DNA from 4 places in the Alteromonas sp. WD8-37 genome. Region 2 is predicted to be linked to each of the others. Evidence: predicted binding sites of a transcription regulator. Region 2 holds the regulator's gene; each other region holds the start of a gene.
What was found. Region 2 encodes sigma-54, which starts transcription at its own class of promoters, with help from an activator protein. Its sites were predicted from a motif close to GTTGGCACGNNNNTNGNNT; they were not measured.

Region 1 (5,967 bases), on a different contig from region 2:
CCCGGTATACCCCGGGCAAACACAATGCCCAGCAAAGCCCGTTTAATCATTTACTCAAACCGCGTGCCGGCGGCGTCGCCTTTGTGCTTTCAGCCATGGGCGATCAGTTGCACAAACTCATTGATGTGACCATCGATTATCCGTCCGGGGTGCCCACCTTTTGGGATTTTGTCAGTGGCCGGGTAGATAACATTCGGGTGGACATCATGGTCACCCCCATTTGTGAGATCATGCAGGGTGGCTTTTTCAGCGATACCTATTTTTCTGATCCGGAACAGCGCGCACGCTTCCAGGAATGGCTAAATGCCCGCTGGAGCCAAAAAGATGCCAAGCTGGCCACCATGAACAATCGTCAGGTGGCATGATGAGATTGTTGTTTGCGCCGTTTATTTTTGTGTTGCATACCGCGCTGCAAATCGCCAATTTAGCCCTATGGGGCTCGCTCATTATAGGCTTTGGCCTGTTCAAGCTGGTATTACCGGTGGCGATTATCCGCCGCGGGCTGGCCAGTATTATGCACGCCTGCTTGTTTGCCTTTGGCAAATGCAGTGTCGGCATGATTTACCTGTTTAACCCCATCACCATCAAGCGGCGCTTTTCCGCTCCGGTGGCTCCGGATGGCTGGTATCTGATCATTGCCAACCATTTAAGTTATCTGGATATCATCTTGTTAATTGAACTGGCTGCCGGACGCATTCCGCCGCCCAAGTTTTTTTTAAAGCAGGAGCTGATTTGGTTGCCCTTTGTGGGCTTAGGCGCCTGGGCGCTGGATATGCCGTTTATGAAACGTTATTCACGTGCCTTTGTGGCCAAGCACCCGCATCTGGCCGGTAAAGATATTGAAACCACCAAACGCTATTGTCAGCGTTTCACCCAGACCCCCACTACTGTGATTAATTTTGTCGAAGGCACCCGCTTTACCCCGGCCAAACATGCCACCAAAGGTGGCGACTTCACCAGTTTACTGCCGCCCAAAGCCGGTGGTATTGCCTTTACCATGGCCACCATGGGTGATCTGTTTACCAATATTCTCGATATTTCACTGCTGTACCCGCAAAACCGCACGCACCCCATGATGGCTATGCTCAGCGGGCAGATGCGCCAGGTCATCATTGATGTCAATATCCTGGCATTGCCTGAACAAGCGCGCGGAGATTATTTTCAGGATGAGCAGTTTCGCCAGCAATTTCAGCATTGGCTGAACCAATTGTGGCGCGATAAAGACCAGCGCATTAAAACCATGTTGGAGAATTAGATGGATGTGAGCGAATCAGCCCGCGATCTGTTTTTAGCCGCCGTGCAAAAATTGCTGCCCGGCGTAGGCTCAGACGATGCCATTTTTATTTTGCTGGCGGTGTGTGCCATCGCTATCGCAGCAGTGGTGGTGTATTTGCCGGTACGGGTAATTACCCGCCTATACATCGGTCGGCTGGTTAAACGCACCCGCAGCGGCTGGGATGATGCGCTGCTTGCGCATGGCTTTTTTCGCCGCCTGACTCACCTGGTGCCGGCGCTGGTGATTTACCTCGCCACTCCGGTGCTGTTGCCGCCGGATACCTGGGCGCACAATGTACTGGTTAAGGTGTCTCTGCTGTTGATGATGTTTATCGCGCTGCTGACCATCTTTGCTGTGTTATCGACCTTAGAAGAGATGTACAACGCCTCGTACATGGGCAATCGCACGCCCATCACCGGTTTTGTGCAAGTCGCTAAGCTGATTTTCACCATCATAGTGGTGCTGCTGTGTATCTCGATTTTGGTCGAGCGCAATCCCATGTTGTTATTGTCGGGGGTCACCGCTCTGGCGGCCGTGTTGTTGCTGATTTTTCGCGATACCATCCTGGGTTTTGTGGCGGGAATACAGATTGCCGCCAACCGGATGTTTAAAAACGGCGACTGGATCCAAATCACTAAGTTTGAAGTGGATGGTGAGATTCGCGAGATTGGCCTGACCAATGTCAAAGTGCAAAACTGGGACATGACCATTTCGACCCTGCCGACCTATTCGCTGACCAATGAAGCGGTGAAAAACTGGCGCGGCATGCAGGAATCTGGCGGCCGGCGTATCAAGCGGGCGGTGTATATCGATATTCATTCCATTCACTTGTGCGATCCTGAGATGCTGGAACGGTTTGGCAAGATCCGCCATATCAGCTCGTATATCGAAGAAAAACTGGAAGCGCTGCGCGCCTTTCACAAAGATGCCAACATTGATGAAACCGATTTGCTGAACAGCCGTAAGCTGACCAATATCGGTACCTTTCGGGCTTACCTCAATGCTTATTTAGCTAAGCACCCGGACATCAACCAGACCATGCCGGTGATGGTTCGCCAGTTGCCGCCCAATGAACTGGGTCTGCCGCTGGAGTTGTATTGTTTTGCTACCGAAAAAGCCTGGGTAAAATACGAAGCGGTACAGGCGGATATTTTTGACCATGTGATGGCCATGCTGGATATTTTTGATTTGCGCGCTTACCAGCGTGACAGCCATTTACTGGCCTGGAGCTCCGAGCGGGCAGTACCGGCAAAATTGCAGCCGGAAGCCAGTCAGCCGGGAGCCGCTGAGACAGACCGGTAATCTCTGACCGGTCAACTCAGCGCGTAAGTGATTAGTCCGCACACCACCAGCCCGGCTACACCAAAAAAACCATACTCAATTTTTTGCTGAATGCCGGCGGTGCGTGCGCCGGTGATTCCCATGATCAGGCAGGTTACGCCTATCACAAAGGCCAACAGGCCAATGCCAAATCCTATCGCGCCAAACCATTCATTCATCATACGCCCTTAGCTGCCAAACTGTGCTGAGTATCTGTATGTTTATTATGCATTATTCTGCCCGGCTTACCAGCCTGACAATGTTAGCCGACGTACACAAAGTGCGCAGTAATTGGCCAGATTAGCTATATTTTAGTTAGACCACACACTAACTATATGCTCAGAAAGCACTAAGCAATTGAAAAATAAGCAGTAAAAACTTGGCGCGCAGGTTGCTACCCTGCTTGCTGTGTCTGTGCATCATTATAAAATAAGGAATCTGCATGAAACGTTTATTAGTAGCTGTCAGTGTCTGCGCGGGTTTGGCCGCCACCCCGGTCCTGGCGCACGACAACAATTGCGACATTGATTTACAGGGTGATCTGGATTTTACCGAACAGCAATTCACTATCACTATGCAAAACGACCAGCAGGTGACATTTTTTAATGATAACCGGGTCAGCGTGGACGGCGACACCCTTAGCCTGAATGATGACCAGCAGGCTTTGGTGGAAGATTACCGGGCTGCCATTAACGAAGCTGTGCCCATGAGCTTAGGGCTGGTAGCCGAAGGTTTTGAGCTGGCTGGCACCGCCATTACAGAAGTCTTCGGCCAATTGCTGGGGGCCGACGACCCTCTGGTCACCGATTTTCAGCAAACCCTGACCCAGATGCAGCAGGAAGTCGATCAGCATTTTTATGCCGAAGACGGCTCGGTGCGGGTGCGCCGCGATGATTTCGGCGACAATGGCTGGATGGAGTCGCAGTGGGAACAAAAATTCGAGCAAACCATCGAAGACATGGTCAGCGAAGCCACCGGTAAATTACTCATGGTAGTAGGCAAAGAAATGCTATCCGGTGATGGTGACATGAGCGATTTTGAACAGCGTATGGAAAGCTTTGGCGAAAATCTTGAGCAGCGCATCGAGCGTCAGGCCGAAGGCATTGAAGATAAAGCCGAGGACTTATGTGAAGTGTTACACGAAGCCGATGATGCTGAGCAGCAGCTGTCAGAGTCTGTGACCGAGTTGCAAACACTTAACCTGATTGAGCTGCAGTCGCATCGGCATAAAAATCTAAAATAATCCGATGCCGGCCAGGCCGGCGTTTAAAGCATGCTAGGATAATTTAACCTGTAATTGTAAGAGCATGCGATGAAACCAGATATTACCTTATGTGGCTGCGGCTGGCTGGGCCAGCAAGTAGCCCAACTGGCCCACCCGATCTACCATGTACTGGGCACCAGCCGCCTTACCGAAAAAAGCGCAGAAAAAGCCGCCACGCTAGCTGCAGCAGGCATCACGCCGATGCGTTTTAGCCTGGGCCAGTCAGCCACCGCTCTGGCAGCGGCAGCAGCGGGCAGCACGGTCATTCTAAATATTCCGCCGGGCGCCCGTAAAGGCCCGCTAGACCCGGCCTACCTGCCGCAGATGCTGGCACTGATCGAGGCCTTTGCCGCCCATCCGACCACCCAGCTAATTTTTTTGAGCACCACCTCGGTGTATGGCAACCAGCCGGGAGTTGTCACCGAAAAAACACCCCCCGCGCCGGTAACCGCCTCGGGAAAAGCGCATGTGGCCATTGAACAGCATTTGTTGCGCCGCTATCCAGAGCGTGCGTGTGTGGTGCGCCTGGCCGGGCTGGTGGGCCCCGGGCGTCACCCGGCGCGGTATCTGGCCGGGCGCTCGCTGGAGCAGGGTGAGCAGGTGGTCAATCTGGTGCACAGCGCCGATATCTGCCAGGCATTGCTGACCCTAATCCGTCAGCCCCGGCCCGGCCAGACATTGCATCTATGCAGTCTGCGCCATCCGAAGCGTGGCTATTATTATCCGTATTGCGCCGAGCAGATGGGCCTGGAAGCTCCGCACTTTGCGCCAGGCTTTGAACAACAAGCGCCGGCCGGCAAGCAGATTGATGCGCGTGCCAGCTGGGCAATGCTGGGTATTGAGCCGCGTTATGCCGACCCGTATGACATGTGCACGGTTGAAAATTAAAGAGGAATTAGAACAAAAAACACCCACGCCGGGCGGCGTGGGTGTGCAGGCAGGGGTTAAAATGCCGCAGCAATATTGGCAAACAATGACACGCCAAAATATTTCAGGCTGACCGTATTAATAAAGATCAGCAGCAGAATAACCGGAATGAAGGTGCTTAAGGATAAATCCACATAGCGCTCAAACCAACTGTCTTTGTAGTTGGGCGCGCCCTCCTGCAGAGCAGCATTGAAGTTGTGTTTTTTCCACCGATAGATCACAAAGATACAAATCAAAAAGCCATTGAGCGGCAAAATGGTGTCGTAAAACACATCATAAATCACATCAAAAAATGACTTGCTGGCCCCGGCATAGCTGGTGAATGACGTGAAAAAGTCCACAAAGCCAAACGACAAGGCACAAAAACAGCCCAGTGCAATGAGCAACACACCTAAGATGCTCAACGCTTTTTTGCGACTAACGCCTTTTTCATCCATCAAGGCAGCCACCGGCACCTCAAAGATAGATACCAACGAGGTAATAGCAGCAAAAAACACCAGCAAAAAGAACACACTGGCCACCACTGACGCGCCCACATAGCCAATACTGGTTTGCAGCGCTAAGAAAATTTTCGGCAAGAAAGTGAAAATCATGCCAATGGAAGATTCGCTTAGCTCCGCCGGGTTGGTATTGGGATTAAACGAAAAGATGGCGGGTAAAATCATCAGACCAGCGGTAAACGCCACCGCGGTGTCGGTGATAGCCACCAGCTTGGCGGAGTTAGGTACATCGGCATCTTTGGAAATATAACTACCGTAGGTGATCATGATCCCCATACCCAGCGACAGCGAGAAAAAGGCCTGAGCCAGCGCCCCATTGATTACCGAAGCATTAATTTTGTCAAAGTCCGGTATCAGATAAAACTTCACCCCGGCCATGGCATTTTCGCGGGTCAGGACAAAAATCACCAGCAGTATTAGCATGACGAATAACGATGGCATCAGCAGCTTGGCGGCTTTTTCGATGCCCTGACGCACCCCGCCCTGCAAAATCAGATATACAATCGCCGCCACTGCGGCCATGTAGATAAAGATGTGCCCGGAATTGATAAACAGACCAAAGGTGTCGGGTTCGGCCAGAACCGCCAAATCGCCGGTCACCGCCTCATACAGATAGCCAAAGATCCATACCGTGATCACCAGATAAAACACCGCAATCATAAACGGGGTCAGAATAGATA
Region 2 (5,967 bases):
TGATTGCCCGCGGTAATCCGGCCACCTATTCGCAAACCATGGATGATGGCAGCAAGGTGCAGGCCCAGGCCAATGAACTGCGTTATGAAGTCGATAAGCGCACTATCTCTATGTCAGGCAATGCTCAGATCCGCCAGAACACCAGTATGGTGCAGGGCGACACCATCACCTATGACATGGTTAAAGAGCAATTGCTGGCAACCAGCAGCTCTGATGATAAAGAAAGCCGGGTCAAGACAATCTTTCGTCCCAATGCCGTAAAACAGCTTAGCGATGGGCAAAAAAAGGCTGCTGAGGACAAACAAGACAACTCACAATCGCGCAGTAAAGGTAACTAACAACTATGGCAACATTGACAGCCTCCAATCTGGCCAAGGCATATAAATCCCGCCAGGTGGTGACCGATGTCAGCCTAGCGGTCTCGACCGGTCAAATCGTTGGTCTGCTGGGCCCGAACGGGGCCGGTAAAACCACAACCTTTTACATGATTGTGGGTCTGGTGCCGCTGGATAAAGGCAAAATTGCCATTGATGAGCATGAGCTGACTCACCAGCCGATGCACGAACGCGCTCGCAAGGGTATTGGGTATCTGCCGCAGGAAGCGTCGATTTTTCGCAAACTGACCGTGCTTGAAAATATCATGGCCATTTTGGAAACCCGTAAAGATTTGTCGGCCGACAAACGTGAAGAAGAAGCCGATGCGCTACTTGATGAATTCAATATCAACCATATACGTAATAGTACAGGGATGAGTTTGTCAGGCGGGGAGCGACGCCGGGTAGAGATTGCCCGCGCGCTGGCCGCCGACCCACAGTTTATCTTACTGGATGAACCCTTTGCCGGTGTTGACCCTATATCAGTAAACGACATTAAAAAAATTATTCAGCATTTGCGTGACCGCGGTATCGGTATTTTGATCACTGATCATAATGTGCGCGAAACCCTCGATGTCTGTGAAGAAGCGTATATCGTTAGTCATGGTGAGCTAATTGCCCAGGGCAGTGCTGAACAAGTATTAAGCAACCAGAAAGTACGGGATGTATACCTGGGTGAACAATTCAGGCTATAGTTTAAGCAAACACTGTTGTTAGCCGCATCTGTCACCTTTTTTGTAAACGCGTACCAGAATTTTAAATAAGACGTAGATGAAACCATCTTTACAGCTAAAATTTAGTCAACAGTTAACCATGACGCCGCAATTGCAGCAGGCTATCAAGTTGTTGCAACTGTCGACGTTGGATCTGCAACAGGAAATTCAGGAAGCGCTTGATTCCAATCCGTTACTGGAAGTGGATGAGTCTGGCGATAACGAGGTCAGCGAAAAGAATAACCTCGATAGCGACAGTGACGGGGCCGATGCCACCGCCAGTACGTCAGACAATTTAGACTCTGGCGAAGCGCTGGAAAAAAACGATTTACCTGATGAGTTGCCCATCGACAGCACCTGGGACGAATACTATTCGGCCTCGTCGGCGCCTGCGCCCGGCCCCAGTAATGATGAAGACCAAGTGTTTCAGGGCGAAACCACCGAAAATATTCAGGACCACCTGCTGTGGCAGATGCGTCTGACCCATTTTTCAGACACCGACCGGGCGATTGCCACCGCTATCATCGACTCCATTGACGAGTCGGGTTACCTGACCGTGACTGTTGACGACATTCTACAAAGCGTCAACGATGAAGACATGGAAGAGCTGGTGGAAGCCGATGAGGTGGAATGTGTGCTTAAACGCATTCAGATGTTTGACCCCATTGGCTCTGGCTCACGTACGCCGCAGGAATGTCTGCTGGTGCAATTAAAGCAGTTTGCTCCAGACACCCCATGGGTAGCCGAAGCCACCATGCTACTGCAGGAATATTCGGATTTATTAGGCAGCAAAGATTACCGTACCCTGATGCGCAAGACCCGTTTGAAAGAAGACCAGTTGCGTGAAGCCATGCGGTTGCTGCAAACCCTAAATCCACGCCCGGGTAGCGCGCTGGTGACCAAAGAGCCTGAATATGTCATTCCCGATGTGTCAGTAAGCAAAAAAAATGGGCGCTGGAATGTGGAACTAAACCCGGACAGCCTGCCCAAATTAAGTGTAAATCAGCAATATGCCGCAATGAGCCGGCGCGCGCGTAATAGCAGCGACTCGCAGTTTATTCGTTCGCATATGCAGGAAGCCAAGTGGTTTATCAAAAGCTTAGAATCGCGCAATGAAACCCTTTTGAAAGTGGCCAATTGTATTGTGCAGCAGCAGATGGCGTTTTTTGAGCACGGCCCGGAAATGATGAAGCCAATGGTGCTTAATGATGTGGCCGAGATGGTCGATATGCACGAGTCCACCATTTCACGTGTTACCACGCAAAAATACATGCACACGCCGCGCGGTATTTTTGAGCTGAAGTACTTTTTCTCCAGCCATGTAGCTACAGAATCCGGCGGGGAATGTTCTTCCACTGCGATTCGTGCTTTAATCAAAAAACTGGTGGCCGCTGAGACCCCCAGCAAACCGTTAAGCGACAGCAAAATTGCGACATTGTTGGCCGAGCAAGGCATTAAAGTTGCCCGGCGGACAATTGCAAAATACCGGGAGTCGTTATCGATTCCCCCGTCTAACCAACGCAAGAGCCTTATCTAGCAGTAAAGGCGAGCTTCACAATAAGGAAGACGAAATATGCAAATAAACCTTACTGGTCATCATGTTGAGATCACTGATTCTTTGCGTAACTATGTCGATTCAAAATTTAGTAAGCTGGAACGCCATTTTGACCACATTTCTAATGTGCATGTCATTTTGAATGTTGAAAAATTGACACAAAAAGCTGAAGCTACGGTTCATTTAAGCGGTGCAGAGGTATTTGCATCGTCCGAGAATACGGATATGTATGCCGCCATTGACAGTATGATTGATAAGCTCGACCGCCAGGTTATCAAGCATAAGGAAAAACTGAAAAAACACTAATGTCTGGTATGGATATTCAAACCCTTGTCAGCCTGGACCGCACAAAATGTGCGGTCCAGTGCAATAGTAAGAAACGGATTCTGGAGATCATCAGCGACATCGCTGCCCAGAACAATCCTGAGATCGAGCAAGGTACTGTGCTCTCCAGTTTGCTCAACCGTGAGCGCATGGGTAGCACCGGCATCGGTAATGGTATTGCCCTGCCCCACGGCCGCCTGCCAGGCTTAGACCGCGTTATCGCCATTGTGGTAACCAGTGAGCCAGCCATCGACTTTGATGCCATCGACAATAAGCCGGTGGATATCTTTTTTACCCTGCTGGTTCCTGAAGAACAAACCGAAGGACATCTGCAAACGCTGGCCATGGTGGCCGGTAAACTAAATGATAAAGAAACCGTAAAAGCCATTCGCCGCGCTGCCACCAGTGATGATATAGTCACAGCACTACAATAAATCACAGCATCCTAGTTGCATACGGCAGGGAGACACGCGTTGAAACTTATCATCATCAGTGGCCGTTCTGGTTCAGGTAAATCGGTGGCGCTGCGGGCGCTGGAAGATTTAGGCTATTACTGTGTCGATAATATCCCGGTCAATTTATTGCCTGCGCTGACCCATTCGGTGTCTGAAGAATATGATCAGGTCGCGGTCAGCATTGATGTGCGTAACCTGCCCAAAGATCCCAATGAACTGGTGGAAATCCTCGATTATTTGCCCGAATCCTGGGGCATGACCGTGGTGTATATCGATGCCAGCGACGATATCCTGGTAAAACGGTTTAGTGAAACCCGCCGCTTGCACCCGCTGGCTAAGATGAATAAATCGCTGGCCGATGCTATTCACACCGAACGCGAGCTGCTGGCGCCGATTGCCGAACGCGCTGATTTGTACATTGATACCGACTCGCTGTCTATCCACCAACTGGCCGAACTGATTCGGGAGCGGATCCTGGGCAAAAAAAGCTCGCGGCTGGTAATGGTGTTTGAATCGTTCGGCTTTAAGCATGGTATCCCTAAAGATGCCGACTATGTCTTTGACGCGCGGTTTTTACCTAATCCCCACTGGGAACCGGATCTGAAACATCTGACTGGCCTGGACGGCCCGGTGGAAGTCTTTTTAGGCTCGCAACCCATGGTAACCAAGTTTATCTGGCAAATCCAAAATCTGATCACCACCTGGCTGCCTCACCTAGAACGTAATAATCGCAGTTATGTCACCATTGCCATTGGCTGCACCGGTGGTCAGCACCGTTCAGTGTTTGTGGCTCAGACCCTGGCCAAAACCTTTCGTGATATTCATCCGGATGTACAGATCCGGCATCGGGAGCTGGCAAAACAATGAAAATAGAAAAGCAACTGACCATTGTTAATAAACTGGGCCTCCATGCCCGCGCCGCCACGCAGCTGGTGTCTTTGGCCAATCAGTTTGATGCTCACATCACCCTGGTCAAAAGCGATAAAACCGCCGATGCCAACAGTGTGCTGGGGCTGATGATGCTGGAAAGTCACCAGGGCGAGCAGGTTACCGTGATCAGTGATGGCCCGGATGCCGAAGCAGCCATGCAGGCCATTGAATCATTGATTGCCGGACGGTTTAACGAAGACGAATAAGTTCGGCACACGCCGCCGGCCATAAGCTGGCGCACAGCATCTTTCAGCGACCCTTTTTATTTCGGACCCGACACACTGTGGCAGAAGCACTGGAATCAAAATTTGCACAAAGTCAGCTGCGTACCTTAAACGCAGCGCTTTCGGCCGGGCGCTTTGTGGCGGTACGCAAAATGCTGCACGAGCTGCCACCATCGGATGTGGCTCTGGTACTGGAGTCCAGCCCCACCAAAACCCGTGATGAGCTATGGGAGCTGATTGACGGCGATTTGCACGGCGATATCCTAGAAGAACTCTCCGAAGATGTACGTAACGGCATCATCACCAAGATGGCGCCGGTCAGCGTGGTGGACGCGCTGGAAGAAATGGACACCGATGATCTGGCCGAGACTTTAAGCAGTCTGCCGGATGAAGTGTTGCAGGATATTCTGCAATCCATGGACACCCAGGATCGGCTGCGCGCCGAGCAGGCATTGTCCTACGGTGAGGAAACCGCCGGTTTCATCATGAACACCGACACCATCACGCTGCGTCCGGATGTGACCGTGGATGTGGTGCTACGCTATATCAGGCTCAAAGGGGAACTGCCGGAAAACACCGATACCTTTTATGTGGTCAACCGCACCGACAACCTGGTCGGACTGGTGCCGGTGGCCCGTCTGCTCACCGCCGACCCGGAAGACACCGTATCGGAGGTGATGGATGATGATGCCGAAGCCATCCCGGTGAATATGCCTGATGATGAAGTCGCCAGCCTGTTTGAGCGCTATAACTGGCTTTCTGCGCCGGTGGTGGATGACAAGTACCGCTTAGTGGGCCGGATCACCATCGACGATGTGGTGGATATTATTCGCGAAGACGCCGAACACTCTATGATGAGCATGGCCGGTCTGGATGACGAAGAAGATACCTTTGCCCCGGTGTGGCAGAGTACCCAGCGCCGCTCGGTGTGGCTGGGGGTCAACCTGGTCACTGCACTGATGGCCGCCGCGGTCAGTGATTTATTTGAAGCTACCCTGAGTCAACTGGCCGTGCTGGCCATATTGAACACCATCGTGCCCAGCATGGGTGGCGTGGCCGGTAATCAGACCCTGACCCTGGTGATCCGCGGGATGGCGCTGGGCCATGTGAATCCAAGCAACTCGCGCTGGCTGATCAGTAAGGAGCTGGCTATCGGCTTTTTAAACGGTGTGATCTGGGCAGTGCTGATTGCTTCTGTGATTGCTCTGTGGAAGCAAAACCTGATGTTAGGGGCCATTATTGCCTTTGCCATGATGGTGAACTTACTGGCTGCGGCGCTGGCCGGGGCCACCCTTCCCATCATTATGAAAAAGCTGCGGATAGACCCGGCGCTGGCGGGCAGCGTGATCTTAACTACCATCACTGATGTGGTGGGGATCTTTGCCTTTCTAG
Region 3 (5,967 bases), on a different contig from region 2:
TCGATGGGGATCTGGACAACCGCGTCAATATGGAGCTGGTTGAGGTTATGGAAGTGGCCGACAAAAATATTTTGGTGGAGCATCTGCGTGGGTTGATTAATCAGCACTACGAAGAAACCGGCAGCGAACACTCGTTGCGTTTGCTGACAGACTTCACCCACACACTGAGCAAGTTTAAGTTGATTAAACCCAAGACCAGTGACGTGAAAAACTTGCTGGGCCATATCAGCCGCTCCAGCGACGAACTTCGCATTCAGGCGCAGTAGGAGGTTTTATGGCTAAGAATGTATATCAGTTTGTAGATGTTGAGCGTATTGATCCGCCTAAAAAACCTATTCAGGTCAGAAAGTCGGAATTTGCTGAAATTTATCAGCCGCTGAGCCAGTCGCAAACCGAAGGCCAGGCCGATCGCTGCCTGGACTGCGGTAACCCGTACTGTGAATGGAAGTGTCCGGTGCACAACTATATTCCGCAGTGGCTGGCGCTGGCCAACGAAGGCCGTATCATGGAAGCGGCGGAGTTGTCTCACCAGACTAACAGCTTGCCGGAAGTCTGTGGCCGGGTGTGCCCACAGGATCGCTTATGTGAAGGCGACTGTACCTTAAATGACGAGTTTGGTGCGGTAACCATCGGCAGTATCGAAAAATACATCACCGATACCGCGTTTAAGATGGGCTGGCGGCCAGACATGTCTGATGTGGAATGGACCGACAAAAAAGTGGCCATCATCGGCGCAGGGCCAGCCGGTCTGGCGTGCGCCGATGTATTGGTGCGCAATGGCATCAAACCGGTGGTGTACGACAAATACGAAGAGATTGGCGGTCTGCTAACCTTTGGGATCCCGTCGTTTAAGCTGGAAAAAGATGTGATCAAACTGCGTCGGCAGATCTTTTCTGACATGGGCATCGAGTTTCGTCTGAACACCGAAATCGGCAAAGATGTTGAGTTTGACGATCTGATGGAGCAGCATGATGCGGTGTTTTTAGGCATGGGCACGTATAAATCCATGCAGGGTGGCTTTGAGCATGAACGGGTAGAAGGTGTGTTTGAAGCCCTGCCCTTTTTAATTGCCAACACCAACCGTGTCATGGGCATTGAAAAAGATCCAGCCGACTTTATCGATATGAAAGGTAAAACGGTGGTGGTCTTGGGCGGTGGTGACACCACCATGGACTGTGTCCGTACCTCGATCCGTCAGGGTGCCAAAAAAGTGATTTGTGCTTACCGCCGTGACGAGCAGAGCATGCCCGGCTCGCGCCGTGAAGTGGTCAATGCCCGCGAAGAAGGCGTCGAGTTTCGCTTTAACCTGCAGCCGCTGGATATTGCCGTGGACGAGAACGGCAAGGCCGTTGGCGTTAAGCTGGTGAAAACCGAGATGGGCCCGCCGGATGTGAACGGCCGGCGCCGCCCGGTAGAGGTCGATGACTCTGAGCATGTACTGGAAGCGGATGCGGTGATCATCGCCTTTGGTTTTCAGCCCAGCCCGGCCAGCTGGTTTGCCGACTATGGCATCATTCTGGATGAAAAAGGCCGGGTTATCGCCCCGTCCAAAGGCAAATTTGCTTACCAGACTGCCAATCCGAAAATCTTTGCCGGCGGCGATATGGTCCGTGGCTCTGATTTGGTGGTGACCGCCATTGATGAAGGCCGTAAAGCCGCCCATGGCATGCTGGATTTTCTGGGCGTTTAACCACCCTTAAGCCAGCAGTCTGTGGCAGTGCTAATAAGCCGGTATCTTGATTAAACCAAGGCACCGGCTTTTTTGTTTGCCAATCTGCTTGGCCGGCCCCCCGGCATACCCAGCTATCATCTTACATACCTAAACAGACCCCTTGGCCAGTTGAAGCGCCTATCCCCCCCTCCTATAGTAGAAACAAGATAACAACCAGAATTCGAACAGCTTATGAAATTGTTTCGCGCATTGCTGGCCGGTGCCAGCCTGCTGGCGGTATCCCCTGTCAGCGCCACCTCTCAGCCCGACACCCAGGCCTGCCCGGGCGCTTTTTACAGTATTGCGATGCCCGGCGATGCGGTGCAGTGCCAGCGCTTTGACGATGAGATGCCGGCGTCACTGGTGTTTCATTCACCCATGAGTCAAGACCAGATCCTAGCCTGGTACCAGGCTAATATGCCGCAACTGGGTGTGGCGAGTCAGTTCAATGGCCGGGTGGTATTAACCGCCCAGCACAATGCGATTCGTGTTGTGGTCTCCCCGGATAATCAAGGCTCCCAGGTCGACCTGCTAGTGGTCGATAGTTTACTTGCCAGTCAATAGTCTGAGCACTGACAGGGCCTGCGCCCCCAACCAGCGGGCCTTTGTCAGCTTTTTTTCCTTCTTTCCAGCTAGCACAAGCGCGTGCTTCGCGAGCAGTCATACCAAGTTGGCATTCGTTAAGCGTCAAAAAATCACTTTGGCACTGCCTTTGCAAAATCCCTGATGAACATTGTTTTTAACCGGTTTGCGTCAGATTTCTGACACTCCCGCAGCCCGGCATGTCGAGGATGACCTATGGAATTGGCAATTATCTTAATGATGCTGTTGATTGTGGTGGCCGCAGCCGCCATCAAACTGTCTGACAGTGGTGTCGCGTTTCCGTTTAAACGCCGGCCACAGCTGTTTACTCCGGTTGAACATTCATTTTTAAACCTGATTGAGCAGGCGATGGGCCGCGAGTTTCGCATTATCTGTCGGGTGCGCTTATCCGATGTGCTGGCGGTGCGCCAGAGCACCTCAAAAAAGCAAGCCAGTGCAGCGCTGACTCGCGCCTCAGCCCGCCAGCTGGACTTTGTATTGTGTGATAAGCAGGACATGACCCCGGTGCTGGCGGTGGACCTGGTGCATCAAAGTGGCAAAGAAGGCTACAAAGCGCAGCGTGACTGGTTTGTGTCCGGCGCGTTGGATGCCGCTGGTATTCCCCATGCACGCATCAAGGTCAAATCAGGCTACACGCTGGAAGAAATCCGTGAATGCATGGAAACCAAACTGATTGCCTATCGGCGCAAACAACAAAAGCTGGCCCAGGTGCCTACCCATAATCCGGTTACGCCGAAGCGCCCCACCCGCCCGCTACGCTCCAGCCGCGCAGCTGCATAAGCTAACACATCATTTTCTTAGGAAGACAGCCCGCCCCCAGGCGCTGTCTTCCATTTTCCTGCTGTCAGTAGCCGCCAAATCGTTTACCATGAGTGTTTTTTCACAGTTCAATTAGCGCATTTGCCGGCGCTTGGGTAATACACTATGTCAACAATTGGAATTCTGGGCGCCATGGATCAGGAAGTGGCCCTGCTTAAAGAGTCATTATCAGATCTCACCAGCCGCCAGTGGCATCATCTAACCTTTTATGAAGGCCAATTGCATGGCCAATCTATTGTGCTGGTCAAATGTGGCATCGGCAAGGTCGCAGCCACGGTGGGCACCACTGCGCTGATCCAGTTGTATCAGCCGGATTATGTGGTCAATACCGGCTCGGCCGGTGGCTTTGATCAGGCGCTGGATATTGGCGATGTGGTGATTGGCTCTGCGCTGCTGCACCATGATGTGGATCTGACCTTTTTTGGTTATGCGCCTGGCCAGTGCGCTGGCGAGATGCCTGCTACCTACCCGTGCGATGCCCGCCTGATGGACGCAGCTAGCACCGCTACTGCCCAACTGGGTGATGTGAAATACACCACCGGCTTGATTTGTACCGGCGATGCCTTTGTCGGCAGTGATGAAGCCGCCGAAAAGATCCGCCAGACCTTTTCTGATATGAAAGCCTGTGAAATGGAAGGCGCGGCCATTGCCCAAACCTGTTACATGTTAAGCACACCCTTCGTGGTCATCCGCTCACTGTCCGACATCGCTGGCAAAACCTCCACCGTGTCGTTTGCCGAATATCTGGATACCGCGGCCCGTCATTCTGCCCAGCTGGTGATGGGCATGGTGGCCGAACTGGCTGACTAAGACCTTGTGATGGATGCTTGGTGGCAGCAACCTGCTGTGGTTTCTGTGGCAGTGCTGCTTAGTGCTGTGGCAAGCGATGCTCTTTGGCGCTGGCCCCGGGCCAGTCACCCGCTCACGCTGGTGCGCTTTTTAGCCGAAGCCATGGCCGGCAAGGTGCGTCCATCATCTTCTACCAGCGCTCGCCAACACCGAATTTCCGGCTCGCTGGGCGCACTGCTGTTGGTACTGCCACTGGCCATTGTGCTGGCCAACCTGATTGCTCTGGCCTACTACCCGTGGTTTTTTGAAGCGCTGATCCTGCTGGCCATGTTGGACTTTGGCCATGACCGTAAACACTACCGCCAGCTGGTTGGCGCCTTAAAAGCCAATAAAAAACTGCTGGCGCGGGATCGTCTGGCCTTGCTGGTCGCCCGGGACACTCAGCGATTATCCGATATCGGTATTGCCAAGGCCGCCATTGAGGCATTGCTGCTGCGCTTTTATGCCATCTATTGCGGCGTGATTGTCTGGTACCTCATCGCCGGCCCGATTGGCGCGCTAAGCTACCGGTTTTTGCTGGCCATCTGCTGGCAATGGCACGATCGACGCCCGGGCTTTTATCACTTTAACCGGCCGGTGCGCACCCTGATTAAATTACTGATGTGGCCGCCACGGCTGTTAGGCATGCTGTGTATTGCCATCAGCACCAACCCGCTTAGCGCCTGGCGCGGCCTGCGTCAGTGCCCGGCAAAAGACAGTGGCGCCCGCATTCTGGCCATGTTTGGCAGGGCGATGGGTATTGAGCTGGGCGGACCGGCCATTTACCACAGTCAGACTATCCGCTACCCGCGGGTAGGCGGCGCCCGCGCTGTGCGCTTTTCTGATCTGGTGTATGTGTACCGGGCCATCATGCGCGCTGCCATTGTTCTGGTATGCCTGGCCAGCCTGCTGCTACTGGTGCCCCTGCTATGAAGCTCTTGCGTCGCTATTTACTGCACTGCCTGTTTCTGGCCGTTGTGTTATGCAGCCGCCAGGCGTGGGCCGGCCCCACGGTAGTGTCCCTGGCCCCGCATTTAACCGAATGGGTGTACAGCCTCGACTATCAGGACAAGCTGCTGGCGGTGAGCGCGCACAGTGATTATCCGGCGGCCGCCAGTCAACTGTCGCAGGTAGCCGATGCCAACGGGGTGGACATCAAAGCGATTGTGAAACTACAGCCGGATCTGATCCTGGCCTGGCAAGGTGGCAATAAACCGCAGGATATTGCGCGTTTGCGTCAGCTGGGCTTTGCGGTATTTGAATCCGCGCCGCGCCAGCCAGCCGATATCAGCCGTGAGATCCGCGCGCTGGCTACACAGTTAGGCATTGGCGCCCGAGGTCAGGCGTTGACCGCAGCCTATGACAAAACGCTTGCGCGCCTGCAAGCCCGTTATCAAACCGCCCCGCCCCGTCAGGTTTTTTATTATCTGTGGCCCGCTCCGCTAATGTCGGTAAGCAACGAGGCCTGGGCCGCACAGCTGCTGGGCACGTGTAATGCCCACAACGTGTTTGCTGATGCTGACAGTACCTACCCGCAGGTCAGTATTCAGGAAGTGCTGCGCCGCCAGCCAGATTTTCTGGTGGCCGCCACCGGCCGTGACGAGGCCAGTGAAGAAGCTGTGTGGGCGGCACACCGGCAGGTACTGTCCGCGCCCCTGATTGTGGTCAACCCGGACCACACCAGCCGCTTTACTTTGCGCCTGCTGCCAGCCCTGACCCGCTTATGCCAGGCGCTGCACCCTGCCCTGGCCACCCCGCCAGCCAGGTGATTGCCTGTTGGCAGTTAACTAGTAGGTATCGATATATGCCTCGTCGCCATCCTGACCTATACTTAAGCCAATGCGCATACACAGCCGGCCGGGGTCGCCGCTACAGCTTGTTGCGCTTGCGAAGCTGACCATGTCGGTCAGTCCCCCACAGGTGATATATGCATGTAGTCAGACTTATCCTTATCGGCCTTAGCCTGGCCTGGATTACCGGTGGCTGCCGGCCCGCCAGTGTCGATG
Region 4 (5,967 bases), 190 kb from region 2:
CAAAATTGGAGCGGAACGGATTGATATCCAGCCCGCCGCGACGTGTATAGCGGGCCAGCACAGTGAGCTTTTGCATGCCGGGCAGGGCTGCAAGGTCGCAAAATATCCGCTCCACACATTGCTCGTGGAATTCATTATGCTGGCGAAAGCTAACCAGGTAACGCAACAGGCCGGCACGGTCGAGCGCCTGACCCTGATAACGGATCATAATACTGGCCCAGTCAGGCTGGCTGGTGATCAGGCAATTAGATTTTAGTAAATCACTGGTCAGGGTTTCGCTGACAACGTTATCCGAGACAGCCAGCAGGCTGGCATCCGGTAAGTAGGTATCAATGCTGATATCCTGCTCGTCAATATTGTCTCCTGGCAATGTGTGGACAGCCAGAGCATCAAACTCTGCTGGCAGCATAACCTTTACCTCTACTTTTTCGCCCGCACAGGCGGATAAATCCTGGCTCAGGGTCTGCGCGACTTTCTCGCGGGAGGCAAATGGGGTCTGGTTAAAGCTGTTGAGGTACAGCTTAAAAGATTTTGATTCAATCAGGTTGGCTGAAGTGACTGGCACCTGGCATTCCAAAATCCCCACCTGGGGTTTACCTTTGGGGGTTAACCAGGACAATTCATAGCCGGTCCAGGTATCCAGCCCGCTAAAGGGCAGCGCAGCACCATCAATGCCCTGAGCATCGCGGCTCAGGGCGCGCGGCACGCCCTGTAGCAAAGCGGGATTGTAATGTGCTTCATAGGCCACTTTCTGGCCCAGCGTCAAGGTGCCGGTCAGGTCATAATCAGTGGGATTTGTCATGATACTTCATTCACACGTACACTAATAAGAATGACCCCATCATAGCTGATTAGGCAGGCAAAAATTAGTCTGCAAAAGGATAATTTTTAATTTATGACAACTGCAATTGAAGCCAGTCTGGACCGTTTTATGGTCCAGCTTGAACAGGCCGGCCCACTGATGGCTGAATATGAGCCCGATTGGCCGACCCCGTGTGTGACCGATGCGCCTGATGCTGAAAACCAGGTGCAGTGGCAACCAGTGCGCCAGGAGCCGCCGGCAAGCTTTACCAATGTGGAAGAAGCGTTAGGCATCACCTTAAACGCCCAGTTATGTACCTTTTTTAGCCGCTATTACGCCATGAACCTGCCGGCCAGTGCGGCGCAGGGCCCGTGTGAGTTATTGCAGGCAATTAACGCCGATGATGTGGCCCGCTTACAGGAAAATCTGATTGGCCACGTGCTCATGAAGCGCCGCCTGAAGCAACCCGAAACGCTGTTTTTTGGCCTTACTGATCAGGACGAGCTGATCCTAAGTGTGGACAATCAGACCGGCCAGGTACTGCTGGAACGGGTGGGCAAAGCCGACACTGAGGTGCTGGCCGCAGACCTGGCAAGTTTTCTTGATAGTCTGACCCCGGCGGTATAACACGGCGCCATTCCGCCTCTGGCTTTAACTACGGTTTAGTTTGCCTGCTCCAGGCGCGCGATTAGCTGGGCCACCTGCTGCTCCAGGGTAGCCACACGCTGCTCCAGTGTAGCGGTGTGGCGGGTCGAGGTCGCCGCCGAGGCGGCTTCTGTGGGCGCAGCGGCTCGCGGGTTGGCCTGAAACCGTTTTATCGCTTCAATCGCCTGCGCCAGACTGACTTTGACCGGCGCCTTGGCGCGCAGCATCGCTACTGTAGGGGTCTGCCCGGCGCGCTGCATTTGCTGGCACACCTGCACCAGTTCGGCCATGGATAAAGAGGACATACAGGTTCCTTGTTTCGTAATCTTCGATACGGCCTAATTTACTAAATTTTAGTGATTTTACGCAAAACATTAATAATCTGGCCAGTGGTGATTTTTTAAATCCCAATAAATTCATAGGTTTACGTTTTGGCAGGTATCTTGATAGAGTGGTGTGTCTAATAACAACAACTTCTGTCTGACGATGCTACGGTTAGCGCGTGTATCTGGCCGGAAGACTCTGAACATTAATAAGGAAACACTCATGAAACATCTTGCTTTTCTGCTGGCTCTGAGCGCGCCGTTAACCCTGTCTGGCTGTATCATCTCAGTGGATGACCACAATGGTAGCTACAGTGCTGACTGGGAAGAGCGGGAGTTCAACAACCGTCGCCATATCGCTAACCTGGATATGGGCGCGGCCTATGAGACTGTGGTTGGTAGAATGGGCGTGGCCGATTTTAGTGAACTGCAACAACGTGAAGATGCCACCTATCGCATCCTTTACTACCGCACCCAGCGTACCGCCGATGACGGCATCACGACCAAAGATGAGTGTACTCCACTTGTATTTAAAAATGGTCAGCTGGTGGGCTGGGGGCAGGGCGCTGCTCACCTGATCTAATCTTTTCTTTCTTTTTGCAGGCGTTGGTGGCTATTATTTGACCACAGCATGTGATCTTTGTATCACCTTCAGCCATCGGAGCCTGCAATGACCCACCCTTCTGCCAGTTACGATCCCGCCCAGGTTAAAGCCTTGTTTTTAAGCGCCGACGACTTAAATGTCGCTGCGTCTATTTTATACAATGCGTATTTTGACGACCCGGTCTTCAGCGCTATCTTCGATGCACAAAAAGAAGATTATGATGCGCGTTTGCGCAGTGCCATTCGCGAAGAACTGAATGCATTTTGGGATTCTGATCAGATTTTGTTGGGGCTGTTTAATGATACTCGCCTGCTAGCCGTGGCTTGCCTGGTGGTGCCGGATGCTGGTTTTGCGCCGGCGCAGATGTGGCACTGGCGGGTCAAAATGATGCTCACCGCCGGCTGGGTCAGCACTCAGCAGCTGATAGAAAAAGAAAACAAGATTATCGATGCCATTCCAGCCCGGCATTTTCACATGCTGGCGCTGGTGGGGGTGCATCCGGATCATCAGCATCATGGTCTTGGACATCTATTGATGGAGGCAGTAGACAGTGTTGTTGAAGCACACCCCGCCACCGAAGGTATTGGTGTTTTTGCCACCTCCGCTAGTTATAAAGCGTTTTTTGAAGATACCGGCTTTAGCGCGGTCACCCCGTTGACGGTAGCCGATATTAATGGCGATATTCTGTATAAATCCCGACCAGCAGCCGGATAGACAAGACCAGCAACATATTACCTGTACGCAATTACCACAAAGTTTGTAAGAGATATCGCACAATCTTGTAAGTGTTTATACTTTTTTTGCTGACGCTTTTACGTGCAAATAATCTAAACCCTTTGTTTTTACATTGCTTTTGAACCTGCGTATGGATTTGAACGTAACCGGAACATAAATTTTTTGTAATTGTCTGTCGCAAAGAATTTCCTGAGAAGTACTATATTAATTGTCACACGGATACACGACGAGTCTGGAAGACACACGAACAGGATCCTATGGAACAGGGCATGCCTATATGGACCGTAGGGGAATGGATTTTGACATTAAGGATGATGTCAGTCAGGGACGTATCAGGGACCCCTTCAGGATGAAGTGTGCTGTAGGGACGCAGCTAAAGGATTGTTACCTCAGGACGGGGTAGAGTAGGAACTGTCAGGATGACAGGGGCTAATTGACTAGCCATCAGGGACAGGCAGGATGCACCATCAGGACCTCGCAGGATGCGAAAACTGAATTCACGGAGCAGTTCAGTGACCATGGACAAGGGACACGGATGATACCACGCGCACGGGCCAACGGATCTGGCCGCTGAACAGGATGTTCAGGTATGGCGCGTAGAAGGACGGGGTTCACGGTCGAACACCCCATGGGCAAGGCCACATTTTAGATTGTGGTTAACAAAGGAATTGTGTTTTTTGTCTTCAAAGGATTGCGCAGACGGATCTGGATGAATCGAAAAAAGCGGTAGCCTTAGACTACCGCTTTTTTTGTGCCTGCAGCATAAGCGCAAGCGAGAAATCGGTCACTCACACTCGGTAAGGTGGTAACTGGGTGCGCAACAACCGCTTACCAACAAACTCTGCCTGGCCGCCATACCGATCTTCACCGTTGCCGGAAAATTCAAATACAAAAACGGAAAGCCAGTCAGGTTTACCAGTGCGCCACGTCAACCGGGTACGCTGGCGAGCCACCGACAATAATTGCAGCTTATGGGTGTCACAATAATGCCGGATCTGGTGGCTGGCCTGCTCGCTGATACTTCGAATCCGCCAAAACTGTGCAGCTACACCAATGAGCACCAGCCAGACAACCACATCGCCTAAACTCATCATCGTTGCGCTTTGGTTTGATTTAACAATGTGCCGATCGCCACGGTCAGCTGGTCGCTGCCATCGGTGGTGCGCAGTAGCCCCAGCACCAGATTACGCAGTCCGGGCAGCTGCACCAAATCAGCAAACAGACCGGCAAATAATGCGCCATCGAACGAACCGTCGGCATCTGCCCGGGCGGCTTGTTCAAAGAACAGTTTGGTCAATGCCGGCGTGAATTGGCGAAAATGACGCCCGGCAATCACACTTAACGTATCCACTGAACAGCCCTTCGGCGCGCTGAGCAGCCGTGCCAGGCTTTGCTGGATTTGCATATCCGGATGCGCAGAGGCCAGTGCGCGCAGCGCGGCCAGGTGTAAGGCATCCTGGGCCTCTAAGGTAGCCACCAGTTCACATAAATGATCACGCAGGTTTGGGGCTAACGGACCGGCTTCTGCTGCGCCCAGCAGAGCAATCAAAAATTCCTCTGCCAGCTGATGCTGTTGGTCAATCAGCGTCTGAGCCAGCTCAGGATCATCCAGTTGCAATGCCACATCGGCAATAGCCTGCATCGACAGCGTCTGCCAGTCATGCTGCTGTGGTTCTCGCAAATAGGCGTTGACCTGGTCTGTACCGGCGAAGGCCGGCTTGTCCAGTTCATAACGCACAAAGGCATTGAATTGGGCCATCAGGGTTTGAGTGGGCACAAAATTGTATGGATTGTCCGGCAGTGTCTGGGCATCTTCCCCCTCATCGGTCAGGCTCTGCCCCAGCGCATCCACAATGATTTGTAAAAAGTGATTGCGACTGGCCGTCACTAGCAGGCCCTGTTCATCCACCGGCAGTTTGATAAACCAGATATATTCGTGCGCCGGCTGGCTGGTGTTCCAAAACACAATGCCAAACCAGGCATGTCGCTGCCGGGGCTGCGGCACTGTCATCATGCCGTTTTCGATGTCCATAAAGGTTTGGGCATCCATGGGCGCTAACTGGCGGCCCATGTCGAAGACCTGAAAGTTCGTGCCCGCATGCAGTAAAAATTCGCTGATTGATTCGATGGTCTGCGCGCTCATACTATCCCCGGCATCCTAAAAAGCGCCTAGTGTAGCGCTGCCGCCAGCCGATGACCAGCGACCTGACTATGTTATACTGCGCGCCCGTTTTTCCCTGATTGTATGTGTATGTCAGTAACAACTGTTTATCTTGACCATCTGGATGCCTTGGCAGAGGCGCTGCAGCGCGCCGGCCTATGGGGTGAACAGCGCCCGTCACCGGAGGCGCTGGCTTCCACTCAGCCATTTGCTGTGGACACGCTGGCGCTGGAAGAATGGCTGCAGTTTGTGTTTATACCCAAGCTTCGCCGCTATATTCACGCCCATCAGCAACTACCGCCAGCGATGGCGGTCACCCCGATGGCGGAGCAGGTGTTCGGGCGTGCGCATCCGCAGGTGCTGCATCGATTGTTGATGTTAGACAACCTGAGTCAAACGTCATGAACAGCGCAGCCTTATCAGTGCTATATCAGGATGAACAGCTGGTTGCCATCGACAAGCCCAGCGGCTTACTGGTCCATCGTAGCCCCATTGATAAGCATGAAACAGAGTTCGCAGTTCAGCGGTTGCGTGACCAGCTTGGCCAGCATGTGTATCCGGTGCATCGTCTGGATCGGCCCACCTCCGGGGTGCTGCTGTTTGCCTTTGACGGTCATACCGCTAGTGCATTGGGGAAACAAATGATGGCGCGGGCGGTCAAAAAGGAATACTTCGCCATTGTGCGGGGGTTTGTCAA

Region 1: the regulator sigma-54 is predicted to act here: its motif matches at 2,975-2,993, upstream of ACTUJZ_RS14045 (DUF2884 family protein).
Region 3: the regulator sigma-54 is predicted to act here: its motif matches at 2,411-2,429, upstream of ACTUJZ_RS11965 (DUF2726 domain-containing protein).
Region 4: the regulator sigma-54 is predicted to act here: its motif matches at 1,878-1,896, upstream of ACTUJZ_RS07285 (DUF3192 domain-containing protein).

The regions. Positions count from the first base shown of each region.
Region 1 is NZ_JBUZOV010000007.1:89,441-95,407, reverse strand. It holds gene ACTUJZ_RS14065 (acyltransferase) at 1-365, shown strand, start outside; gene ACTUJZ_RS14060 (acyltransferase) at 362-1,255, shown strand; gene ACTUJZ_RS14055 (mechanosensitive ion channel family protein) at 1,256-2,578, shown strand; gene ACTUJZ_RS14050 (hypothetical protein) at 2,590-2,775, opposite strand; gene ACTUJZ_RS14045 (DUF2884 family protein) at 3,039-3,839, shown strand; gene ACTUJZ_RS14040 (NAD-dependent epimerase/dehydratase family protein) at 3,909-4,748, shown strand; gene ACTUJZ_RS14035 (sodium-dependent transporter) at 4,805-5,967, opposite strand, start outside.
Region 2 is NZ_JBUZOV010000002.1:224,779-230,745, reverse strand. It holds gene lptA (lipopolysaccharide transport periplasmic protein LptA) at 1-338, shown strand, start outside; gene lptB (LPS export ABC transporter ATP-binding protein) at 344-1,069, shown strand; gene ACTUJZ_RS06455 (RNA polymerase factor sigma-54) at 1,146-2,624, shown strand; gene hpf (ribosome hibernation promoting factor) at 2,661-2,948, shown strand; gene ptsN (PTS IIA-like nitrogen regulatory protein PtsN) at 2,957-3,400, shown strand; gene rapZ (RNase adapter RapZ) at 3,440-4,288, shown strand; gene ACTUJZ_RS06435 (HPr family phosphocarrier protein) at 4,285-4,557, shown strand; gene mgtE (magnesium transporter) at 4,635-5,967, shown strand, end outside.
Region 3 is NZ_JBUZOV010000004.1:286,536-292,502, forward strand. It holds gene gltB (glutamate synthase large subunit) at 1-266, shown strand, start outside; gene ACTUJZ_RS11955 (FAD-dependent oxidoreductase) at 275-1,690, shown strand; gene ACTUJZ_RS11960 (hypothetical protein) at 1,904-2,275, shown strand; gene ACTUJZ_RS11965 (DUF2726 domain-containing protein) at 2,510-3,094, shown strand; gene ACTUJZ_RS11970 (5'-methylthioadenosine/adenosylhomocysteine nucleosidase) at 3,239-3,943, shown strand; gene ACTUJZ_RS11975 (cobalamin biosynthesis protein) at 3,953-4,894, shown strand; gene ACTUJZ_RS11980 (helical backbone metal receptor) at 4,891-5,730, shown strand; gene ACTUJZ_RS11985 (rhodanese-like domain-containing protein) at 5,889-5,967, shown strand, end outside.
Region 4 is NZ_JBUZOV010000002.1:412,602-418,568, forward strand. It holds gene queF (NADPH-dependent 7-cyano-7-deazaguanine reductase QueF) at 1-802, opposite strand, end outside; gene syd (SecY-interacting protein) at 896-1,429, shown strand; gene ACTUJZ_RS07280 (hypothetical protein) at 1,465-1,752, opposite strand; gene ACTUJZ_RS07285 (DUF3192 domain-containing protein) at 1,994-2,353, shown strand; gene ACTUJZ_RS07290 (GNAT family N-acetyltransferase) at 2,441-3,088, shown strand; gene ACTUJZ_RS07295 (DUF3301 domain-containing protein) at 3,898-4,200, opposite strand; gene ACTUJZ_RS07300 (DUF3549 family protein) at 4,200-5,252, opposite strand; gene ACTUJZ_RS07305 (YqcC family protein) at 5,361-5,675, shown strand; gene ACTUJZ_RS07310 (pseudouridine synthase) at 5,672-5,967, shown strand, end outside.